DNA from 3 places in the Neorhizobium sp. LjRoot104 genome. Region 1 is predicted to be linked to each of the others. Evidence: predicted binding sites of a transcription regulator. Region 1 holds the regulator's gene; each other region holds the start of a gene.
What was found. Region 1 encodes LexA, which represses DNA repair genes until DNA is damaged. Its sites were predicted from a motif close to TGTTCNNNNTGTGTTCNG; they were not measured.

Region 1 (8,047 bases):
TCTCGACCGACTTCATGATGAAGTCGAGGGCTTCCGGCGCGCTCTTGAGGCCCGGTGCGAAACCGCCTTCGTCGCCGACATTGGTGTTATGGCCCTGGGCTGCCAGTTCCTTCTTGAGGACGTGGAAGATTTCCGAGCCCATGCGCACGGCGTCCTTCAGCGTGTCGGCGCCGACCGGCATGACCATGAATTCCTGGAAGTCGATCGGATTGTCGGCATGGGCGCCGCCGTTGATGATGTTCATCATCGGAACCGGCAGGACATGGGCGTTCGGGCCGCCGATATAACGGTAGAGCGGCAGGCCGGAGGTTTCGGCGGCCGCCTTGGCGACGGCGAGCGAGACGCCGAGGATGGCGTTGGCGCCGAGCCGCGACTTGTTCGGGGTGCCGTCGAGGGCGATCATCGTCTTGTCGATATGGATCTGGCTTTCGGCATCGAAACCGCCGATCGCATCGAAGATCTCGGTGTTGACGGCCTCGACCGCCTTTTCGACGCCCTTGCCGTGATAGCGCTTGCCGCCGTCACGCAGTTCGACGGCTTCATGAGCGCCGGTGGAGGCGCCCGACGGAACGGCCGCGCGGCCCATCGAACCGTCTTCCAGATAGACATCCACCTCAACGGTCGGATTGCCGCGGCTGTCGAGGATTTCGCGGGCGATGATATCGGTGATGGCGGTCAAGGGTCTCTCCCTGGGTTTGGACTTGACGTCACGAGGTCACTGAAAATGTCTCATAATCAATGACACGAAAATTACAATCGAGGCAGGTTGCGCGCTTTTAGTGAGCGGGCTCAAGCCGCCTTGGCGACAGCATCGAGGGCGAGCAGCTTTTCGAGGAGCCGCGGCATGTCCTTCAGATAGACCATGTTGGGGCCGTCCGAGGGCGCGTTGTCCGGGTCCTGGTGGGTTTCCAGAAAGACGCCGGCGACACCGACCGCGACGGCTGCGCGAGCCAGCACCGGCACCATGGTGCGGTCGCCGCCGGTGGAAGCGCCCTGCCCGCCCGGTTGCTGCACCGAATGCGTCGCATCGAAAATCACCGGGGCGCCCAGCGACGCCATGATCGGCAGCGAGCGCATGTCGGAGACGAGCGTGTTGTAGCCGAAGGAAGCACCGCGCTCGCAGAGCAGCACGTTCGGATTGCCGCTCTGTGTGAATTTGGCAAGGACGTTCTTCATGTCCCAGGGCGCCAGGAACTGGCCCTTCTTGACGTTGATGACACGGCCCGTCCTGGCGGCTGCGACAAGCAGGTCCGTCTGGCGGGAGAGGAAGGCCGGTATCTGCAGGATATCGACCGTCTCGGCGACGACTGCGCACTGCTCCTCCGTGTGAATGTCGGTCAAGACCGGAAAGCCGAATTCCTTCTTAAGGTCGGCGAAGATTTCCATGGCGGTTTCGAGCCCGATGCCGCGCTTGCCTGAAATCGACGTGCGGTTGGCCTTGTCGTAGGAGGACTTGTAGACGAGGCCGATGCCGAGCTTGCCGCAGAGTTCCTTCAGCTCGCCCGCCATCATGAAGGCGTGGTCGCGGCTCTCCATCTGGCAGGGGCCGGCGATCAGCGACAGTTTTGCGTCCTGCGCGAAAACCACCTTGCCGTCTCCTTCGCCTACGGAGACGCTGGAATTTGCGGTAACGTCCATGAACCTATTCCTCGAAGCCGAACAAAACACCCTGGCCGGGCGCCGCCGAGACGAGAACACGGCCCTCCCGGCGGACGAATGCGACGTCATTAGCAGCAAGGGTGATCTCTGTCACGGCAAGATCCGTCGTCTTGAAGATGATCACCCGGCCGCGCAGCCCCTCGCCACCCGGCATCGACGGCAGGGCGAATTCCGCTTCGAGCTGCTGATCCTGCAGGATGCGGATGCGGGCATTGGCCGCGGCAAGTTCGATCGACGCCGCCTCCGGCTTGGCCTTGGTCAGCAGCACCTGCTCCGCCAGGGGGGCGAAATCGGAGGGTGCCGATGCCGACAGGATGACCTCGCTCAGCCCCGTGACGGCGTTGGAATGGCGCTCCAGTTCGTCGCGATCGGCCGGCAGGGGATTGATCCGCTGGCACGAAAACATCAGGAAATCCGGCGCGCGGTCATCACCCGCAAAAGCCAGCCGGAAGCTCGCCTGCGTTTCGGAACCGTCGGCCAGGGTCATGCCGCGGGAAAATTCAAGCACGTCGCCTGCCGAGATGCCACGCATCTTGAAACGCGCGTGATCGGCCATCGCGTCACCCGTGGCGATGACGAGCGCGGAGAGCCCCTGCCTGTCGCGCCCCTTGCGGAAGGCCAGATCGCGGGCGGTAAAAACGTTACCGCGTTTGGCGGCAGCGCTTGCATGGCGGCGATTGGCAAGCGCCAGCGGCTCCAGATAGCTGCCATCCGAGAAGAACACGCAAGCATTGGCTGTGCCGAAAGGATGAAAAGCGTCGGGCGCAACTGTAAAACCAAGCTTCGTGAGCCGAGAACGCGCAGCGGCAAGTCCCGCCACCGGCAGCACGAGATGATCGATTGGTCTTGCGTTCACGCGAGGGCCCCCGGAATTGGAATCGCAAAGCTACTTTGGCAGCGGGCTCGCGCCGCGCAAGTGGTGTGACACGAGATATCTGGCACGCATCTATGAAGAAAAATCGTCATACTTCACATAATTTTAGGGGCTTGCGGAACACATATGGAACATATAGTGTCCGTTCTGGATTTGTTTCCGACTCTGAGGGTGCCAAAAGATGCTCACGCGCAAACAACAGGAATTGCTTCTGTTCATTCACGAACGCATGAAGGAATCCGGCGTCCCGCCGTCATTCGACGAAATGAAGGACGCTCTCGACCTCGCGTCCAAGTCCGGCATCCACCGGCTGATCACGGCCCTCGAGGAACGCGGCTTCATCCGCCGCCTACCGAACCGGGCCCGCGCGCTCGAAGTCATCAAGCTGCCGGAAGCCTATTCGCCCAGCATCCAGCCCCGCCGCGGCTTCTCGCCGAGCGTCATCGAGGGCAGCCTCGGCAAGCCGCAGCCCGTCGCGGCACCTCAGAAGCCGGCCGCCAACGACGACGTATCGAACGCCACCACCGTTCCGGTCATGGGCCGCATCGCTGCCGGCGTGCCGATCTCGGCGATCCAGAACAATACGCATGACATCGCCGTGCCGGCCGAAATGCTCGGTTCCGGCGAACATTACGCTCTCGAAGTCAAGGGCGATTCGATGATCGAGGCTGGCATTCTCGACGGAGATACCGTGATCATCCGCAACAGCAATACGGCCAATCCGGGCGATATCGTCGTGGCGCTGGTGGACGACGAGGAAGCGACGCTGAAGCGCTTCCGTCGCCGCGGCGCTTCGATCGCGCTCGAAGCCGCCAACCCCGCCTACGAAACCCGGATTTTCGGGCCGGACCGGGTGAAGATCCAGGGCAAGCTCGTCGGCCTCATCCGCCGGTATCATTGATCAGCTGCCGGAGCGGTTCCGGCAATGACCTATCGAACCCCTGGCTTCGCCAATCATAGTGGCGGTGCCGGCTCCAGGGGCGGTCCTCGCCCTCCATGGCGGCACGGACCTTCCAGCGCCGTATATCGGCCGCCTCGTTGAGGGAAATCTCCAGGGCACCCGCCTTGCGAAGCGTGGCGCCATTGATCATCAGCGCGCCGGACCGGCATTGGTCGAAGCGGGCACGCGGAGCTATGACAAGAGTGGCGGCGTCGCAGGCGGCACCGGCATAACGGCCGTCCTCGATAGCGACAACAATTCCCTTGCCCGTGCGTGCCGCGCACCAGGCTTTCTGTTGACAGGTGAAGCGGCCGGCAGGCGCTCGTTTCATTTGCGACCTTGCCGTTTCGAGTTCCGGTGGGGTCAGTTCGCGCCGCTCGTTTGTTTTCTCGCCGGGAGGCTTGTCGCCGAGCGGTTTGTCGTCGGGCGGCTTGTCCCTGGATGGCGACATTTCAGGCTTGACGGGATCGCCGAGCAAAAGAGCCCTCTTCCATTGGTCGTAGATGAAGTCGGGCGGGCGGGCGCGATTGATGGCGACCCTCTCCCCGTCTAAAAGGGCGACCGTGGTCCCGTCTTCCGAGATCAGTATATCCGGCAGGGGCATCGACCGCTCATGCCAGGAAAGCACCAGGGCGGTCACCATCAGCGGCAGGCCGATCAGTCTCAGTCTCGTCCTTAACAGCGTCAGCAGCAGAAAACCTGCGGTCGAGACGGTCAGGAACCAGGGATGCTGGCGCCCTGTGCCGACATCGCCGCCCCAGGCGGCGATGTGCTTGGCGATGGCGATCACCCATTCCAGGCCGAGGCCCATGAGCTTCATGAAGGGAGCATCGAGGCCGAACGGCATCAGCAGCATGCCGGCCAGCCCGGCGGGCATGACCACGAAGGAGATGATCGGCATGGCGGCGAGGTTCGCGGCTAGGCCGTAGGCGGCGATACGGTGGAAATGCTCGACCGAGAACATTGCTGTCGAGATGCCGCCGATCAGCGATGTCACGAAGACGCCGGCCGCAAAATTCCAGGATGCCAGCACGGGCGTCACCACAGGGTGACGGAACGGCAAAGGTTCGGGATCGCGGCCTTCCGCCCTGTGTTTCCAGAGGGCGTAGCCGGCGACCAGGGCCGCGGTGGCGGCAAACGACATCTGGAAACTCGGGCCCAGGATTTCCGAGGGCGACATGGCGATGATGACCAGGGCCGACAGCGCGACATTGCGCAGGCTGATTGATGGCCGATCGAAGAGCACCGCGACCAGCATGATCGCCATCATGATATAGGCCCGCTCCGCCGAAACGCCGAAACCGGAGATCAGGTAGTAGGCCGTCGCCATCGTCAGGGCGCCGAGTGCGGCGATCTTCTTGACCGGATAGGCCTGGGCGAAGCCTGTGAAGACGGAAAGCACGGTGCGTACGCCGACAAAAAAGATGCCGGCGGCGAGCGCCATGTTCAACCCGGAAATGGCGACGATATGGGCGAGGCCCGACAGTCGCAGCGCCTCGGTGGTGTCTTCGGAAATCGCCCGGCGTTCGTCCGTGACGATCGCCGCGGCAAAGGCGCCGGGATCTCCGGGCACGGTCTCGCGGATACGGGTTGCGATTGCGCTGCGCAGATCGAAAAGTCGGGTTTCGACGTCCGCAATCCAGCCCCGGGGTGAAGGGGCGGCAGCCTGCGTCTTCGGCGCTCCATAGAAAAATCCAACCGCGCCGATGCCGTCGAAATAGGACGAGAAGGCAAAGTCGTTGAGGCCCGGCAGGGCGGGTCCCGACGGGGGTGAAATGCGGGCGCGGCCGCCGATTGTCTCGCCGGTTTTGGCCGGCTCGTGGCGGGACCTTGAAAGCAGAGATACACGCTGCGGTGGGCGCCTGACCTCCGGATTGGAGGTCCGCTCGATGCGGACGATATAACGCCAGCGGCCCTGGGCGTCGATCTCCCTGCGCTCGACCACGCCGGCAAGCTCGGTGGTCACCGGCGTATCGAGAATGACGGTGGACCGCCTCGAGGTCTCGAACTGCGCCAGCATCATGCCTCCGAGAAAGAGCACGAAAGCAAGGGGCAACAGGTGCGTGGCACCGGACCGGTAGCGTGAGGCGATCACAAATATCGCGCAGACGCAAAAGAGGAGAAAATACGGCCAGAAAGCCGGGGTCTGCGGCAGCGCGAACCAGCAGGCAGCCCCTGCCCCGATGATAACGGGTAGAAAAAGGAAACCATGGCCATAAACCGCCTCCTCCTCCAGCATGCCCGGGAGGCCGCGCCTCAGCCGGTCAAGCCGTCGGATTGCCGAGCGGCGAAAGGACCTGCCTGACGTATGGACCGGTGGGCTGCGCTCGATTGCGGGAAAAAGCTCGGCCAGATCCCGGACCTGAACCGAGTCGGATGCACCTCCGTTTATGCGGGGATCCAGGGGCCGGGATATCAGCTTCCCTGCCTCGGCACGCGTCGGAAATGCATTTTCCTCCGGCATGAAACGCTCTATTCGCCCCACCGCCAAACATGCGGCAATGCAACCTGCGCGCTTCCTCTCCTGCCGTCAACCGACGGTTAAATATCGGGAATTCCGAGGTACGAAAAAGGCCTGCAACAGGAAGTTGGACATCCAAGCAAAAGCCGCTGCCCAATATTTTTTCGCGCTGCACAAAATGCCGTCACGACAGCTTGGCATCAGCTTTCGGATCATATAGCTAAACTGTGGACGCTTAATTCTTGTGGCGCTTTTAGGGCGCCATGCCGCCAAAAGGTTGGAGGATCAGCATGACGGATACAAGCGCAAATCTGGTAATCGGTGACAAAAAAGTCGATCTGCCGGTCAAGTCGGGCACCATCGGTCCTGACGTGGTCGATATCGGCGCTCTCTACAAACACACCGGCACCTTCACCTACGACCCGGGCTTCACCTCGACGGCGTCTTGCGAATCCAAGATCACCTATATCGACGGCGACGCGGGCATCCTGCTGCATCGCGGTTATCCGATCGAGCAGCTTGCCGAGCATGGCGACTTCCTGGAAACCTGCTACCTGCTGCTTTACGGGGAACTGCCGACCGCAGCCCAGAAGAAGGACTTCGACTATCGCGTGACCCATCACACGATGGTGCATGAGCAGATGAGCCGCTTCTTCACCGGCTTCCGCCGCGACGCCCATCCGATGGCCGTCATGTGCGGCTGCGTCGGGGCGCTGTCCGCCTTCTATCACGACTCGACCGACATCACCGATCCGCACCAGCGCATGGTCGCTTCGCTGCGCATGATCGCCAAGATGCCGACGCTTGCCGCGATGGCCTATAAGTACCACATCGGCCAGCCCTTCGTTTATCCGCAGAACAACCTGGACTATGCGTCGAACTTCCTGCGCATGTGCTTTGCCGTTCCGTGCGAAGAGTATGTGGTCAACCCGGTGCTGTCGCGCGCCATGGACCGCATCTTCATCCTGCATGCCGACCACGAGCAGAACGCTTCGACCTCGACGGTCCGCCTCGCCGGTTCCTCGGGCGCCAACCCGTTCGCCTGCATCGCGGCCGGCATTGCCTGCCTCTGGGGCCCGGCCCACGGCGGCGCCAATGAAGCGGCGCTCAACATGCTGACGGAAATCGGCTCGGTCGACAAGATCCCGGAATACATTGCCCGCGCCAAGGACAAGAACGATCCGTTCCGCCTGATGGGCTTCGGTCATCGCGTCTACAAGAACTACGATCCGCGCGCCAAGATCATGCAGAAGACCACGCATGAAGTGCTCGGCGAACTCGGCCACAAGGACGATCCGCTCCTGCAGGTGGCGATGGAACTCGAGCGCATCGCGCTCACCGACGAGTATTTCATCGAGAAGAAGCTCTACCCGAACATCGACTTCTATTCGGGCATCACGCTGAAGGCGATGGGCTTCCCCACCACCATGTTCACCGTGCTCTTCGCTCTCGCCCGCACCGTCGGCTGGATCGCCCAGTGGGCCGAAATGATCGAAGATCCGCAGCAGCGCATCGGCCGCCCGCGTCAGCTCTATACCGGCGAAGCGCAGCGCGACTACGTTCCGGTTTCCAAGCGTTAATCGAACGCCGAACCCAACAAAAAACCCGGTCAGAGATGGCCGGGTTTTTTAGTGTCCAGAACCTGGAGAACGATGCCGGCGGCGGCCTCGCCGGGTGGCACGGGCACCTGCAGCCTCTCCCAGGTGAGATCGAAACCTTCGATCATGGCGCGACGCTGCAAGGTGTCGGAGGAGAGGCGTTCCGCCCAGCGGCAAAGACTTGCCGGACGCACCACGTCGTTGACGTATTCGGGCACGACCGCATAATCGGCGATCAGGTTCGGCAGCGCGCCGGACCAGGTCTTGATCCGCTTGGCGAGCATGGTGATCAGCCAGTCGGTCTTGTAGGCCGAGACGACCGGAATTCCGGCAAGGCCGAGCTCGAGGATCACCGTGCCCGAGGCCGCAAGCGCTGCATCGGCTTCGGTGAAGGCTGCCCATTTGCCATCCGAACTGACGGTGATCTCCGGCTTTGTCTCAAAGCCGGCGGCGATCTCGCGCACCAGCTTTTCCTGGCGGGGAACGGTCGGCAGCACGAAGCGGGTCGGCCCGTT
Region 2 (8,047 bases), 410 kb from region 1:
TCGAACATGACGCCGTCGGCGAACATGTCCTCATCGACGCAGACGACGTCCATGGTGACATGCTGCAGCTTGCCCTTGGGGTCGGTAAAGCGCAGGTCCACGAACTTGACGTCGTTTTCCTTGATTTGTTTCATGATTTCGCTTGCGCTCGTCATATGACCTTCCTCGATGTACGATGACGATGAGACCCCGGCCTTTGGCCTTAGGGCGTTTATTGGGGGCGTTTAGATGGCGTCCACGCCCGTTTCACCGGTACGGATGCGGATGACTTCCTCCACGTTGGAAACGAATATCTTGCCGTCTCCAATCCGTCCAGTCTGTGCCGCATTGCGGATGGCCTCGATGACCGCATCCGCGTTCTCGTCCGCCAGGACGACCTCAACTTTGACCTTCGGCAGAAAATCGACGACGTATTCTGCGCCGCGATAGAGCTCGGTATGGCCCTTCTGGCGGCCGAAACCCTTGGCTTCGGTCACTGTGATTCCCTGCAGGCCGACTTCCTGAAGGGCTTCCTTCACTTCGTCGAGCTTGAAAGGCTTGATGATCGCTTCGATCTTTTTCATGAGAAACTCTATCTCCGCTTCTCTCTTGAAGCAGGCCGTTACCCGCTCGCCCATGCCAATGCAGGTATCGTGCCAAACTCAGACGAAACTTTCAAAAAAATAATGCGGTTTTGCACGAATTCCCGACAAAACAGCGTGTTCAGCGACAAAATAGCTACCGTTTCTCTCAAAATTTGTGCATTGCGGCACAAGAATTGGAGTTTTTTGTAGTTTTTCCGGTAGTTAAGCGTTGTCGAATGTATTGAAGGTGACGGTATAAAAATAGGCATTTGCCTAATTATTATGCTTATTTGAGCGAGGAAAGGGCGCTTGTTTTCTGATCATCTTTCCGTTCAATTGCGCCTATGGACGCTTCGATTGTCTCACTGCTTCTGACGCCCGACGAGATGGCGGCGGCCGACGCCGCCTCTGCCCGATCCGGCATCCCGTCCTTCGATCTGATGGAGCGGGCAGGGCAGGCGGTTGCGGCGGCCGCACTTCGGCAATATCCGGGAGCCTTGCGTTTCGTTGTGCTCTGCGGCCCCGGGAACAATGGCGGTGACGGATATGTGGCGGCCCGCGCGCTTGCCGAAGCTGGAGCGGTCGTCGCTGTCCATCATCTCGGCGACCCGCGGAAACTGACGGGTGATGCCAGACATGCCCGCGAACTCTGCCGTCCGCCATCAACGCCGCTGGAAGCGTACCTGCCGACGACCGGTGACGTGGTGGTCGATGCCTTATTTGGCGCTGGCCTCACTCGCAACGTGCCCGACATTGTCGCGGATGTGATCCGCAGGGTATCCGAGGCACAGGTACCGGTCGTCGCCATCGACCTGCCGTCCGGTCTCTGCGGAAGGCGCGGCGTACCGCTCGGCGCCGCCTTCAAGGCCGCCCATACGGTTACCTTCATGACCCGAAAGCCGGGTCATGTGCTGCTGCCGGGCAGGTCTCTTTGCGGTGACATCCAGGTTTTCGACATCGGCATTCCGGCCCGTATCATCGGCGAGGTTGCGGGGGAGATAAGGGAAAACCGACCGGAACTGTGGCGCAGTCTCCTGGTCGAGCCGGGAAGCGAGACCCACAAATATCGTCGCGGACATCTGGCTGTATTTTCCGGCGAGGCTGGCAAAACCGGGGCGGCCCGGCTTTCGGCGACCGCCGGCTTGAAAGCCGGGGCAGGGCTGGTGACGGTCGGTTCGCCAGGCGATGCCATGCCGGTCAACGCGGCCTCGCTGACTGCTATCATGCTGCATCGGATCGACACGCTGAAAGATCTGAAAGACTGGCTGGATACGGCAAAACTTGCCGCTTTCGTGCTTGGACCGGGCTTCGGCATCGGCAAAAAGGCACGGCAATTCGCGCTTGCGCTGAAGGATCGGCCGCTGGTGCTCGACGCCGACGGGATCACCTCCTTCAAGGAAAAGCCTTCGGAACTGTTCGATGCCTTTGCCGGCGGAGAGCCGCACCTGGTGCTGACGCCGCACGAGGGAGAATTCGCCCGCCTGTTTCCCGATATTGCTGCGGATGACAACCTGAGCAAGGCGGAAAAGGCGGTGAGCGCCGCCACCCGCGCCCATGCCGTCATCGTCTATAAGGGCGCAGACACGGTGATCGCCGGTCCCGACGGACGCGCCTATGTCAATACCAACGGACCGCCATGGCTGGCCACCGCCGGTTCCGGCGACATTCTGGCCGGCATGATCGGTGCGCTGCTCGCCCAAGGCATGCCCGCGTTCGAGGCAGCCGCGGCGGGCGTCTACCTACATGGCGAAGCCGGCAAGCGGGCGGGCAGGGGCATGACGGCCGATGACCTCGCCGTCCATGCCGGCGTGTCGCTGGATCCCTAGCTGCGGCTTTCCAGGAGTTCGCGCATCGCCATCGCGCCATAGGGCGCGTTCACCTTGCCCTCGTGGATGAAGAAGGCGAAGACGTCGCGCGGCTCCTTCTTGACGTCACGCTTCTCGTCAATCAGCGGCAGGTCGTCTGGCACGCCGCCCTCAGCCCAGGTTTCCAGCCTTTTCGCCCAGGCTTTCATATCCGCTTCCGCATAACAGGTCTTGATGTCGTCCGACCCCTTCTGCAGGCGCGCGTAGACGAAATCCGCCGTCACATCCGCGATCATCGGATAGTCGAAATGGTCGGCGCAGACGGGCGCGATATTGTATTTCGCCAGCAGCGCGATGAATTCCGGTACCTTGAATGTGTCGTTGCGGACCTCGACCACATGGGTCAGCTTCAGCCCATCCAGCTTGTTCGGCAGCAGTTTCAGGAAGGCCTCGAAATCATCCGCTTCGAACTTCTTGGTCGGCGCGAACTGCCAGAGCAGCGGCCCGAGATGATCGCCGAGTTCGGTCAGGCCCTGGGTCAGGAATTTCTCGATCGACTCTCCCGCCTCGGCCAGGACCTTGCGGTTGGTGGTGAAGCGGCTCGCCTTCAGCGAAAAGATGAAGCCGTCCGGCACTTCCGAAGCCCATTTGGCGAAGGTCTCGGGCTTCTGCGACCCGTAATAGGTGCCGTTGACCTCAATGACCTTCAGCTTGCTCGCGGCATATTCGAGCTGTCTCTTCTTCGCCAGTTTTTCCGGATAGAACGTGCCTTCCCACGGCTCGAAGGTCCAGCCGCCGATGCCCGTGCGGATAGTGCCGGCTTTGGTCATGAATTACCTCCCTTGTGCGGAGGTTCACTCCGCCGCTTCCACCTTCTTGACCGGCCGGCGCTCCAGCAGTTCCTTCAGGAAGTGGCCGGTATAGGACCGCTTTTCCTTGACGATCTGCTCGGGCGTGCCGGCCGCGACCACTTCGCCGCCGCCGGTGCCGCCTTCCGGGCCGATGTCGATGATCCAGTCGGCCGTCTTGATGACCTCGAGATTGTGCTCGATGACCACCACGGAATTGCCCTGGTTCACCAGTTCGTGCAGCATTTCCAGCAGTTTGGCGACGTCGTGGAAATGCAGGCCGGTCGTCGGTTCGTCGAGGATGTAAAGCGTGCGCCCCGTCGAACGTTTCGACAGTTCCTTGGCTAGCTTGACGCGCTGCGCCTCGCCACCCGAAAGCGTATTGGCCTGCTGACCGACCTTGATATAGCCGAGGCCGACATCGAACAGCGATTGCAGCTTGTCGCGAACCGCCGGCACGGCCGAAAAGAATTCGACGCCTTCCTCGACCGTCATGTCGAGCACGTCGGCGATCGACTTGGTCTTGAACGTCACGTCGAGCGTCTCGCGATTGTAGCGCTTGCCGTGGCAGACGTCGCAGGTGACGTAGACGTCCGGCAGGAAGTGCATCTCGATCTTGATGACGCCGTCGCCCTGGCAGGCTTCGCAGCGGCCGCCCTTGACGTTGAACGAGAAACGGCCCGGCTGGTAGCCGCGCGCCTTCGCCTCCGGCAGGCCGGCGAACCAGTCGCGGATCGGCGTGAAGGCGCCGGTATAGGTCGCCGGGTTGGAGCGCGGCGTGCGGCCGATCGGCGACTGGTCGATATCGATGACCTTGTCGATATGCTCGAAACCGTCGATCCGGTCGTGCTCGGCCGGGATTTCGCGGGCGCCCATGACGCGGCGCGCGGCGGATTTATAGAGCGTCTCGATCAGAAACGTCGATTTACCACCGCCCGACACGCCCGTGACGGCGGTGAACACACCGAGCGGAATGGCGGCCGTAACATTTTTCAGATTGTTGCCGCGTGCGCCAAAAACCTTGATTTCCTTGCCCTTCTTCGGCTTGCGGCGTTCCATTGGCACCGGCACCCCGAGCTCGCCCGACAGATACTTACCCGTCAGCGATTTCGGATTGGCCATCACCTCGTTGGGCGTGCCTTCGGCCACCACCTGTCCGCCATGGATGCCGGCCGCAGGGCCGATATCGACGACGTAGTCGGCGCTCAGGATCGCATCCTCGTCATGTTCGACGACGATCACCGTATTGCCGATGTCGCGCAGGTGTTTCAGCGTATCGAGCAGGCGGGCATTGTCGCGCTGATGCAGGCCGATCGATGGCTCGTCGAGCACGTAGAGCACGCCGGTCAGGCCGGAGCCGATCTGCGAGGCGAGCCGGATGCGCTGGCTTTCGCCGCCGGACAGGGTCCCGGAATTACGCGACAGGCTGAGATAGTCGAGGCCGACATCGTTCAGGAACCGCAGGCGCTCGCGGATCTCCTTCAGAATGCGCACCGCGATCTCGTTCTGCTTGGCGCTCAGCTGCTGCGGCAGCATTTCGAACCAGTCGCGGGCGAGGCGGATCGACATGTCGGTGACCTGCCCGATATGCAGCTTGTTGATCTTCACCGCCAAGGCTTCCGGCTTCAGGCGAAAACCGTTGCAGGCGGGGCAGGGGGCCGCCGACATGTAGCGTTCGATCTCTTCGCGCGCCCAGGCGCTATCGGTTTCCTTCCAGCGGCGTTCGAGGTTCGGCACGATGCCCTCGAAGTTCTTGACCGTCTTGTAGGAACGGGCGCCGTCGGCATAGTGGAACTCGATCTTCTCCTCGGTGCCTTCGAGGATGGCCTTCTGGGCCTCGGCGGACAGTTCGTTCCAGCGGCTGGAAAGCTTGAAGCCGAAAACCTTGCCCAGCGCCTCGAGCGTCTGGTTATAATAAGGCGAGGTGGACTTCGCCCAGGGCGCGATCGCGCCGTCGCGCAGCGTCCGGGCGGGTTCCGGCACGATCAGCGCCTCATCCACCTTCTGCTGCGAGCCGAGACCGTCGCAGGTCGGGCAGGCACCGAAGGGATTGTTGAACGAAAACAGCCGCGGCTCGATTTCCGGAATGGTAAAACCGGAGACCGGGCAGGCGAATTTCTCAGAAAACAGCACCCGCTCGTGCGTCTCGTTGAGCGACTTGTTGGCGGATCCGCCGGCAGCGGTATCCTCGGCCCGCAGCGGCTTGTCGGCGAATTCGGCGATGGCCAGCCCATCGGCCAGCTTCAGCGAGGTTTCGAGACTGTCGGCCAGGCGTGCGGAAATGTCGGGGCGCACCACGAGGCGGTCGACGACCACGTCGATATCGTGCTTGTATTTCTTGTCGAGCGCCGGAACATCGGCGATCTCGTAGAACTGGCCGTCGACCTTGACGCGCTGAAATCCCTTTTTCATCAGGTCGGCGAGTTCCTTCTTGTACTCGCCCTTACGACCGCGGATCATCGGCGCCAGGATATAAAGACGCGTGCCTTCCTCGAAAGCGAGGATTCGATCGACCATCTGACTGACCGTCTGGCTTTCGATCGGCAGGCCCGTCGCCGGCGAATAGGGCACGCCGACGCGGGCAAAAAGCAGGCGCATGTAGTCGTAGATCTCGGTGACCGTGCCGACCGTCGAGCGCGGGTTGCGCGAGGTGGTCTTCTGCTCGATCGAGATTGCCGGCGAGAGCCCGTCGATCTGATCGACATCCGGCTTCTGCATCATCTCCAGGAACTGGCGCGCATAGGCCGAAAGGCTTTCGACATAACGCCGCTGGCCTTCCGCATAGATCGTGTCGAAGGCGAGCGACGACTTGCCCGAACCCGACAGGCCGGTCATGACGATCAGCGAATTGCGGGGCAGATCAAGATCGATGCCCTTCAAATTGTGCTCGCGCGCACCACGTATTGAAATGCTCTTCAGTTCGCTCATCTGTATGCTCTCGGGAGGATTGAAGCCCTTATGTAGTGATTGATCCGCGGCTGTCGAGACGAAACTGTCGCGATGCAGCGCCGTTCCCTGAGTCGGTTGACAGCACTATAGGAATAAACTAGAACAAATAAAGAACAAATTTGCCTGTGGATTAAATATCGCAAAAACCCAATGGCCGAGCCCGATGGGCTAAAGTACCGCGATTGATTTTGGTGCCGCCGGCCGGGCGGCAGATGAGGTGACGAATATGGCTGGTAGTGTGAACAAGGTAATCCTGGTGGGGAATGTGGGGGCTGATCCTGAAATCCGCCGGACGCAGGACGGCCGGCCGATCGCCAACCTTCGCATCGCCACGTCCGAAACCTGGCGCGACCGCAACAATGGCGAACGCCGCGAGAAGACCGAATGGCACACCGTCGTGGTCTTCAACGAAGGCCTCTGCAAGGTTGTCGAGCAGTATGTGAAGAAAGGCGCCAAGCTTTATATCGAAGGCGCTCTGCAGACCCGCAAGTGGCAGGACCAGACCGGTAACGATCGCTATTCGACGGAAATCGTGCTGCAGGGCTTCAATTCGACGCTGACCATGCTGGATGGTCGCGGCGAAGGCGGCGGCGACCGCGCAGGTGGTGGTTTTGGCGGCGGTAATCGCAGCGGCAATGACTTCGGCGGCAATGATTTTGGCGGCGGTGACGATTACGAGCGCCGTCCTTCCGGCGGTGCGAGCCGTGGCGGCCAGTCCTCCGGCGGTCAGCCGGCAGGCGGCAATTTCTCGCGCGATCTCGACGACGACATCCCGTTCTGATCGGTCGATCGGCATCGATTTCTGAAACGGCAGCTGCCTGGATTTTCGCTCAGGCGGCCGCCTTGTCGGCGAGCATCGCGACCAGCACGTCCGATTGCGACAGAATGCCGACCAGTTTGTTGTTTTCCCGGGTGACCGGCAGGTAGTGCAGCCCCTCTTCGGCAAAGATGACGATGGCATCGGCGATCGGCGTGTCCGGGCCGACGGTTTTGACCGGCGTCGTCATGATGTCCTTGACCGTGTCGTTCGGTGCGCTGGCGCCTGACAGAACGAGGCGCAGGCGCTGGGCAAATCCGATCTTTGGCCGGCCTCTCGTCCAGTTCGCCTTGTCGAGGAAATCGGTCTGGGTGACGATGCCCACCACTTCCGCCCTGTCGTTGGTGACGGGCAGGGCCTTGAAATGGTGGACGCGCATCAGATCGTGCGCTTCCTTCAGCGAATTGTCGGGAGCCACCGCCACCACATCGCGTGACATGATGCTGGCGCAATCGAGGTGGCCGGCGCGCCGACGATATGACCGCAATTCGGTCCGCCTGAGGATCGTTTCGAGGTCGTCGCGATCGATATCCAGGAACTCGTCGTATTCTTTCAGGACATGGTCGAGGTCGGCGGAGGTAAATCCGATGCGCTGGATCGAGGCGGGATCGGTCGTGCCGTGATCGGCCGTCGGCGGCTTGGCCGCGTGCGGGTAACGACGCCCCGTCAGATTGTTGAAGACCAGCGCGATCAGCAACAGGACCAGCGAATTGCCGATGACGGGCCAGATGACGAAGCCGTAGCCGAGTTCGTGGATCGCCGGCCCGCCGAGCACGGCGGTCAGCGCGATCGCGCCGCTCGGGGGATGCAGGCACCGCAGCGTCATCATTGAGGCGATGGCGACCGCGATTGCCGCCGCCGAGGCCAGGAACGGGTCGGCTATCAAAAGAGCGGTGGTCACTCCGACGAGGGCCGCGACGATATTGCCGCCCAGGATCGACCAGGGCTGGGCAAGCGGGCTGGAAGGCACCGCAAACAGCAGCACCGCCGACGCTCCCATCGGGGCGACCAGTGCCGGAAGCGTTGCATCGGCCTTCAGGGCCAAGCTTCCCAGCAATCCCGTCA
Region 3 (8,047 bases), on a different contig from region 1:
CGCCGAACTGGTCGTCGCTCAGGGCAAGCGCGAAGCGGAAGTCATCCTTTTCCATGATCCACGGCGCCCGTAGGGTCGTCCAATTCACCCCATACTGGATGCCGAACTGCTCCAGCATCACCTCCTCCAAGGTCTTGGTCAGGGCATAGCAGCCCCTGTAGGCGCGGCGCGCCGAGGCTTCCGTGATCGGCTCGTCGTAGCGCTGGAAGATATGGCCCACGGTGCAATCGCCGCTGAGAAGAATGAATTGCCGGGCGGTATCGGATTTGCGGAACGCGTCGAGCAGCAGGAAAAGGCCCTTTAACGCGACATCGAAGATCTGTTCCGGCGTTTCCTTGACGGCGGCCATGTGGATCACATGGCTCACCCCCTGCAGGGCCTCGGCGACCACGGCGGGATCCGACATGGAACCCGCGACGATGGACAGGCGGTCTCCAGGCTCGACGGTCCTGTTGTTGCATAGCGCCGCCACCTCCCAATCCGCGAAACGGAGATCAGACAGGAACGCCGGCAGGAAAGCCTGCCCTACCTTCCCCGTGGCGCCTGTAACCAGCAGTTTCATGTCGCACTCCCCTGCAACATTCCTGTGTGATGGATTTTGTTTACTAATAATATTAAGTCAAGTAATTAGTTATTTAATGCGCAAAATGGGAATGCCGGCACGGCAAAGAACGGCCTGCCGGCGCGCCGGGAAACCATTACGGGGGAGGGAGAGCCACGTGTCGCGACTTGTCTTTTCAGGAATTTCGAAAAACTTCGGGGCCATCCAGGCACTCAGCGACGTGTCGCTGTCCATCGAACCGGGAGAAGTGCTGGGATTGATGGGTGACAACGGCGCGGGCAAATCCACGCTGGCCAAGATCATCGCCGGCAATTTCCGCCCGTCTACCGGCGAAATCAGCATCGATGGAGTTTCTGTCGTCTTTCACAAGCCGATCGATGCGCAGCGCGAGGGGGTGGAGATGGTCTACCAGGACCTCGCGCTTGCCGACAATCTCTCGGCCGCCTCAAACGTCTTCTTGGGCAGGGAGCCGCTGCGCCGGTTCGGACCGATCCGATACATCGATTACAAGCGGATGAACACGGTCTCTGCCGACCTGTTCAAGCAGCTCAAGTCCGAAACCCGCCCGCGGCAGCTCGTGCGCCGCATGTCCGGGGGGCAGCGGCAGGCGGTCGCGATCGCCCGCACGCTGCTGTCTGAACCCAAGATCGTGATGATGGACGAACCGACGGCGGCCATCTCGGTACGCCAGGTGGCTGAAGTGCTCGACCTGATCCGCCGCCTCCGCGACCGTGGCATCAGCGTGATCCTGATCAGCCACCGGATGCCGGACATCTTCAGCGTGTCCGACAATATTGCCGTCCTGCGCCGCGGGCGCTTGGTCTGCCGAAAACCGGTGGGCGCCTCGTCGCCCGAGGAAGTGACCGGACTGATCACCGGCGCCATCGATGCCGCTTAGGAGAAAAATCGCCATGACGACACTCGACGACATCATCAACAATTCCCAGCACGACAGCTGGTTTGCCCGGGTGAAGAACCTGCAGGTCTTCTGGGTCTTCATAGCGGCCGTGCTGGCATGCTTGGCCCTGTCTCTGATGACTGATGCATTCACCAGCGACCGCAATCTCTTCAATGTCGCGCGAAATTTCGCCTTCGTGGCGGTCATTGCCATCGGCATGACGGCGGTGATCGCATCGGGCGGCATCGACCTGTCCGTTGGCTCGAGCGTGGTGCTGAGCGCCATGGTGATAAGCGTCGCCATGGCCAGCGGCATGGGTTTCTGGCTGTCCGCCGGTCTCGCGTTGGGCGCCGCCCTGTTGGTCGGCCTGCTCAACGGCATCCTGATCGCCTATGCCGGCATGCCGGCCTTTGTCGTAACGCTGGGAACCCTTTCGGCCGCGAGGTCCCTGGCCATGGTCCTTTCGGACAACAAGATGATCTGGGAATTCGGCCCCGATCATGACCTGCTGCTGTGGATCGGCGGCGGCTCGACCCTCGGCCTGCCGCATCCGCTCTATGTGCTGTGTGCCCTTGCGATTGTCATGTCGCTGGTGTTTCGATGGACGAGGTGGGGACAGCATCTGTTCGCCATTGGCGGCAACGAGAATGCGGCGGTGCTGGCCGGCATTCCAGTCAGGCGGCTGAAAGTCAGCATCTACATGTTCTCGGCATTCACCGCGGGCGTCGCCGGCATCCTAATGGCCGGCTGGCTGGGAAGCGTCACGACCAATCTCGGGCAGGGAATGGAGCTGACCGTGATTGCCGCCGCGGTGATCGGCGGAGCCAATCTGGCGGGTGGAGAGGGCAATGCGCTTGGCGCAGTGGTAGGGGCGCTGTTGATAGAGGTGATTCGCAACTCCCTGATCCTGTTGGGCATCTCGACTTTCTGGCAAGGAATGTTCATAGGTACGTTCATTATCGTTGCCGTGGCATTCGACCGATTCCGGAATATGCGGAGATAGGTGGAAAACGTTGCGGTGTTGCGGCACGCGGCCTGGAGAACGCCTTGAAACCAACCATGATGGATGTCGCGGCGCGAGCGAGTGTGTCACAGGCAACCGTTTCCCTGATCCTCAACGGCAGTTCCGGCGCCCGCTTCAGCGAAGCCACGCGCAAGAAGGTGATGGATGCGGTTCAGGAACTCGGTTACAGGCTCCCCAACAGGTCGCCGACTGGCGACCTGTCCGACAACAGCGTCATCGGCTTCATCACGGACGAGCTGACGACCGATCCCTGGATGGCGCTCGCCTTCGAGGGCGCGCGGGAAAAGGCGCTCGAACTCGGCATCATTGTCACGCTCGGTATTTTCCGCGCCGGTGAAGACCCCGACGAGAACGTGTTTTCGCTGTGCCAGCAACAGCCCTTGCTGGGCTATATCTTCGGCACCATCCTGACCCGCAAGATAGCCCCACCGGCGGCGCTGTTCACAGTGCCTTCGGTGCTGGTCAACTGCTATGATGAGAGTCGGCGTCTTCCGTCCATCCTGCCAGGCGACGTTGCCGGCGGTCGCGCCGCGACGGAACGGCTGATCCGTGCCGGGCGCAGCCGCATCGCCCTGATCAACGGCCAGGAAGGTCTCGACAACCCGCGCGATCGATTGCGCGGGTACAAACAGGCGCTGGCCAGCAACGACTTCACCTTCGACCCGCAACTGGTGCGCTACGGAAATTGGGAGCCGTCGTCAGGCTATACGGAAACCCACGTTCTCATGGACCTGCCTAATCCACCGGATGCCATCTTCTGTGCCAACGACCTGATGGCGCTGGGATGCATCGAGGCGCTCAAGGAACGGGGAAAGTCAGTCCCGAAAGACGTTTCCGTGATCGGGTTCGACAACCGCGACATCGCCCAGTTCATCCGGCCGCCGCTGACGACCCTGCACCTGCCGTTGTTCGAGATGGGCGCCATGGCCGTGGAAATGATCCACGACATCGCCGGCGGACTGAAAAGCAGCCATGACCAACTGAAGGTCGAGTGCGCCCTCATCGAGCGTGAATCTGTCTAGTCGATCACGGGATGCAGCCCGAGTCGGCGGTGTCATGTTGTCGACCAGAGAAACGCTGGGGATGAGCGGCGTCTTTCACGTCAATCCAGACCGCCGCGATGTCGGCCAGAACGATATCCTCGCTTGTCGGTGATGCCGATGACGAACAGCTTAACCCAGTGAACGGATGCGATTGACCCGCACTTCTGGTCAGTTGAAGGCGGACCAAGGAATTCGCCCGCAAAGTGTGTTGGACCCTGCGATACAACAACACCGTGCTCGGCAAGATGCCCGCGCAAAGCATTGATCAGTTGTGTGCGCTGCCTAACAAGAAGTTCACGCGTGCGGAAGACCGCCGACCTCGCTTGTTGCTCCTTGGTGCACGAGTGGGTCAAGAAGACCGAGGTCGACAGTGGTAGACGAGCAGGTCTGCCGAGCGATGTAGCCGAGAAGATGAAGGCTCTTGAGCGGGAGAACCGCGAGCTTCGTCAGGCCAACGAGATTTTGCGCAAGGCGTCTGCATATTTCGCCATGGCGGAGTTCGACCGCCCTACAAGCGATGATCTCGTTCATCGACGAATACCGTGGTGTGTTCGGGGTCGAACCGATCTGCAGGCTTTTTGCCGATTGCCCGATCAATTTACTACGAGAACGTCGCCAAGCGTCCGGATGTGAATCGCCTTTCGGTCCGAACCCGCAGCGATATCGGCCTGAAGGTCGAGATACGCCCAGGTCTATGGCGTGCCCAAGGTCTGGCGGTAGTTGCAGCGGGAGGGATTCGACATCGCCCGCTGCACTGTCGCTCGTGTCGCTCGGCTTATGAGGGTGATGGGGCTGCAGGGGCATCATGCGCGGCAAACCGATCCGTACGACGATCAGCGAAAAGACCGCCCCATGCCCCACTCGACCGTGTGAACCGACACTTCTGGGCGATCTCGTGACGTCTGCGTGAAGAGCAGTTGGGCACTGCTACTTCCATCTTAATGATGCTGGAATTGCCACTCACTTCGAGGACTGCGAATTTGATCTCGCTGACCCTTGTCTGCTACAAGTTGAGATCGAGTTGCCGCTCGGCCGCGTCGCTGGCCTGGTTGTTGGTCAGCGACGAGAGCGTCACACCCAACAGACGTACTGCCCGTTGGAAGGGATAGACGGTTGCCAGAAGTGCCGATGCCGCGTCGAATACCTCCGCCATGCCCGCGAACGGTACTGTGCCGGTCCGACTGCGCGTCGCTTGGGTAAAGTCTGAATATTTGATTTTCACGGTGACCGTCTTGCCGCTGATGCCCTGTGCCTCGCAATAGCGCCAGACCTTCTCGGCGAGCGGCCTTAGCTCGGCTGTGGCGCGTTCAAGGTTATCGATATCCTCGACGAACGTGTCTTCGGCTCCCACCGATTTGCGGATGCGGTCGGGTCTGACCTGGCGCTCGTCAATGCCACGAGCGACGCCATAGAAATATGGGCCTGATTTCCCGAAATGCTCTTGCAGGAAGGAGAGCGACTTCGATTTCAGATCGAGTCCGGTTTCGATTCCATATTTTCGCATGCGCTCGGCGGTCGCCGGCCCGACGCCGTGGAATTTCTTGACGGGCAGGGTTTCGACAAATCCTGGTCCATTCTTGGGCGTGACGACGGCCTGGCCGTTGGGCTTGTTCAAATCGCTGGCCATCTTCGCAAGGAACTTGTTGTAGGAAATGCCGGCCGAGGCGTTAAGCCCGGTGACCTGCTTGATTTTCGCACGGATCTCCAGGGCAATTTCGGTGGCAATTTCCATGCCTTTCAGATTCTTCGTTACATCGAGATAGGCCTCGTCAAGCGATAGCGGCTCGATCAGCGGCGTATATTCGGCGAAGATTTCACGGATCTGCTGAGACACCGCTTTATAAACGTCGAAGCGCGGCGGCACGAAGATCAAGTCCGGGCATTTTCGTTTCGCGGTAACCGACGGCATAGCCGAATGGACACCAAAGGCACGCGCCTCATAGCTGGCGGCGGCTACGACGCCGCGCGCTGCGGATCCTCCGACAGCGAGCGGCTTACCGCGTAGGTCAGGATTGTCGCGTTGCTCTACCGACGCGTAAAATGCGTCCATGTCGATGTGGACGATTTTCCGGACCGGGATGTTGGTCATATCGTTCATGGCGGCTTCGAAATAACGGCTGCGGGTTCGGCGTTCCTTTGGACCTTACACGGAAACAAAGTAAGAACATAATCGCCTTTCCCGCGATATCAACAACGCAAGTTATCCAGGTCTGGATGCGGTGAAACTACTGGCCTGCCGAGGCGTTCTGATCCTGGACATCAACAGCAGGAGGGAGCCGGGAGTTCATGGCAGACAATCTTTCGACATACCGTGCCAAGCGCGATTTCCAGAAGACTGGCGAACCGAGCGGTAAAGTGCAGGTGAAGCCGTCTAGCCGTCGGCGGTTTGTGATCCAGAAGCACGATGCCACGCGGCTGCACTATGACCTTCGGCTCGAACTCGACGGCGTCTTCAAATCCTGGGCTGTGACCAAAGGTCCGTCGCTCGATCCGCACGACAAGCGCCTCGCAGTCGAAGTCGAAGACCATCCCTTGGACTATGGCGATTTCGAAGGCACGATCCCTAAAGGCCAGTATGGTGGCGGCACAGTCATGTTGTGGGATCGCGGTTACTGGGAGCCGGAAGGTACCAGGACGCCGGAAGAGGCTCTGAAGAAGGGTGATTTCAAGTTCACCCTGGAAGGCAAGCGGCTGCACGGCGGCTTCGTACTGGTCCGCATGCGCAACGACCGCGACGGCGGCAAACGGACCAACTGGCTGCTAATCAAGCACCACGACGACTTTTCGGTCGAGGAAAACGGCGCCGCTATCCTTGAGGAGAACGATACGTCGGTGGCATCCGGGAGAGCTATGGAGGCAATCGCAGCCGGAAAAGGCAGGAAACCGAGGCCATTCATGATGGAGAATGGCGAGATCGAAGCGGATGCGGTTTGGGACAGCAGTCACGGTCTTGCGGCCGAGGAGCGCAAATCGGGCCTGAAGACCGCGAAAAAGCCGGCGGCCGCCAAGCGGTCGAAGTCCGCCATGCCCGATTTCATTCCACCGCAGCTCTGCAAAACTCTGGCCCGCCCACCGGCCGCTGAAGGCTGGATCCATGAGATCAAGTTCGACGGCTATCGTATCCAGATGCGGATTGAGGATGGCGAGGCAACCCTCAAGACCCGCAAGGGTCTGGACTGGACGGCCAAATACCCGGCCATCGCCGACTCGGCTTCCGCGCTTCCCGACGCGATCATCGATGGAGAAATCTGCGCTCTCGACGAAAATGGCGCCCCGGATTTTGCGGCACTGCAGGCGGCGCTCTCGGAAGGAAAGACCGACGATCTGGTCTACTTTGCATTCGACCTCCTCTTTGCGGGAGACGAAGATCTGCGCGAGCTGCCGCTCACCGGACGGAAGGAAAGACTTGCGGCGCTGTTGTCGGACGCCGGCGACGATCCGCGTCTGCGCTTCGTGGAGCACTTCGAAACCGGTGGTGACGCGGTTCTCCGATCGGCCTGCCGTTTGTCGCTGGAGGGGATCGTCTCCAAGCAAGCCGATGCGCCCTATCAATCGGGCCGCACGGAGACATGGGCGAAGTCGAAATGCCGCGCAGGCCACGAAGTCGTCATCGGCGCCTATGCCAAGACCAATGGCAAGTTCCGCTCCCTGCTCGTCGGTGTTTTTCGCGGCAACCACTTTGTCTATGTCGGCCACGTCGGCACGGGTTTTGGCGCCAAGGTCGTCGACACACTCTTGCCGAAGCTGCAGGCGGTGGAGACCTCGGAGTCTCCGTTCATAGGTATCGGTGCGCCGAAGAAATCATCCGATATCGTCTGGCTGAAGCCCGAGCTGGCTGCCGAGATCGAGTTTGCCGGCTGGACGGCCGATGGCCAGGTTCGGCAAGCGGCATTCAAGGGCTTGCGGGAAGACAAGCCGGCGGCGGAAGTCGAGGCCGAGAAGCCGGCTTCACCAGCCAAAACCGAAGTGCCCGATGCCGAGACGTCGACACCGGCGCTAAAGCGTTTCCGCAAGGGCGCGAAGGTGGAGGTTATGGGCGTTTTGATCTCCAGTCCCGACAAGCCGCTATGGCCGGATGCCGGTGACGGAGACCCGGTGACCAAGGTTGATCTGGCGCATTACCACGAAGCCGTCGGTTCCTGGCTGATCGACCATATCAAGGGGCGGCCATGCTCGATCATACGAACACCGGACGGCATCGGCGGAGAACAGTTCTTCCAGCGCCACGCCATGCCGGGGACATCAAACCTGCTGGAATTGGTCACCGTCTTTGGCGACAAGAAGCCTTACCTGCAAATTGACCGCGTCGAAGGTCTTGCGGCAATCGCCCAGATCGGCGGCGTCGAGCTTCATCCGTGGAACTGTGAGCCGGGTCAGCCGGAAGTGCCCGGCCGCCTGGTGTTCGACCTCGATCCTGGACCTGATGTCGAGTTCCCTACAGTCGTCGGAGCCGCCCGCGAAATCCGCGACCGGCTGGAGGAACTTGGGCTCGTCAGCTTCTGCAAGACGACAGGTGGCAA

Region 2: a site for LexA is predicted at 6,264-6,281, ahead of uvrA (excinuclease ABC subunit UvrA). Genes of this name have one in related genera too.
Region 3: a site for LexA is predicted at 5,677-5,694, ahead of dinB (DNA polymerase IV). Genes of this name have one in related genera too.

Annotation. Positions count from the first base shown of each region.
Region 1 is NZ_CAXURS020000001.1:1,423,530-1,431,576, reverse strand. It holds gene eno (phosphopyruvate hydratase) at 1-679, opposite strand, end outside; gene kdsA (3-deoxy-8-phosphooctulonate synthase) at 790-1,638, opposite strand; gene ACSQ8R_RS07335 (VOC family protein) at 1,643-2,515, opposite strand; gene lexA (transcriptional repressor LexA) at 2,715-3,434, shown strand; gene ACSQ8R_RS07325 (ComEC/Rec2 family competence protein) at 3,415-5,937, opposite strand; gene gltA (citrate synthase) at 6,225-7,514, shown strand; gene lpxB (lipid-A-disaccharide synthase) at 7,544-8,047, opposite strand, start outside.
Region 2 is NZ_CAXURS020000001.1:1,833,009-1,841,055, reverse strand. It holds gene glnA (type I glutamate--ammonia ligase) at 1-155, opposite strand, end outside; gene ACSQ8R_RS09360 (P-II family nitrogen regulator) at 225-563, opposite strand; gene ACSQ8R_RS09355 (NAD(P)H-hydrate dehydratase) at 908-2,389, shown strand; gene ACSQ8R_RS09350 (DUF72 domain-containing protein) at 2,386-3,198, opposite strand; gene uvrA (excinuclease ABC subunit UvrA) at 3,223-6,144, opposite strand; gene ACSQ8R_RS09340 (single-stranded DNA-binding protein) at 6,392-6,946, shown strand; gene ACSQ8R_RS09335 (HPP family protein) at 6,996-8,047, opposite strand, start outside.
Region 3 is NZ_CAXURS020000002.1:531,287-539,333, forward strand. It holds gene ACSQ8R_RS24725 (NAD-dependent epimerase/dehydratase family protein) at 1-562, opposite strand, end outside; gene ACSQ8R_RS24730 (ATP-binding cassette domain-containing protein) at 720-1,460, shown strand; gene ACSQ8R_RS24735 (ABC transporter permease) at 1,474-2,463, shown strand; gene ACSQ8R_RS24740 (LacI family DNA-binding transcriptional regulator) at 2,508-3,506, shown strand; partial or broken gene ACSQ8R_RS24745 (IS110 family transposase) at 3,737-3,844, opposite strand; partial or broken gene ACSQ8R_RS24750 (IS3 family transposase) at 3,864-4,417, shown strand; AL1L pseudoknot at 4,004-4,119, shown strand; gene dinB (DNA polymerase IV) at 4,531-5,625, opposite strand; gene ligD (DNA ligase D) at 5,814-8,047, shown strand, end outside.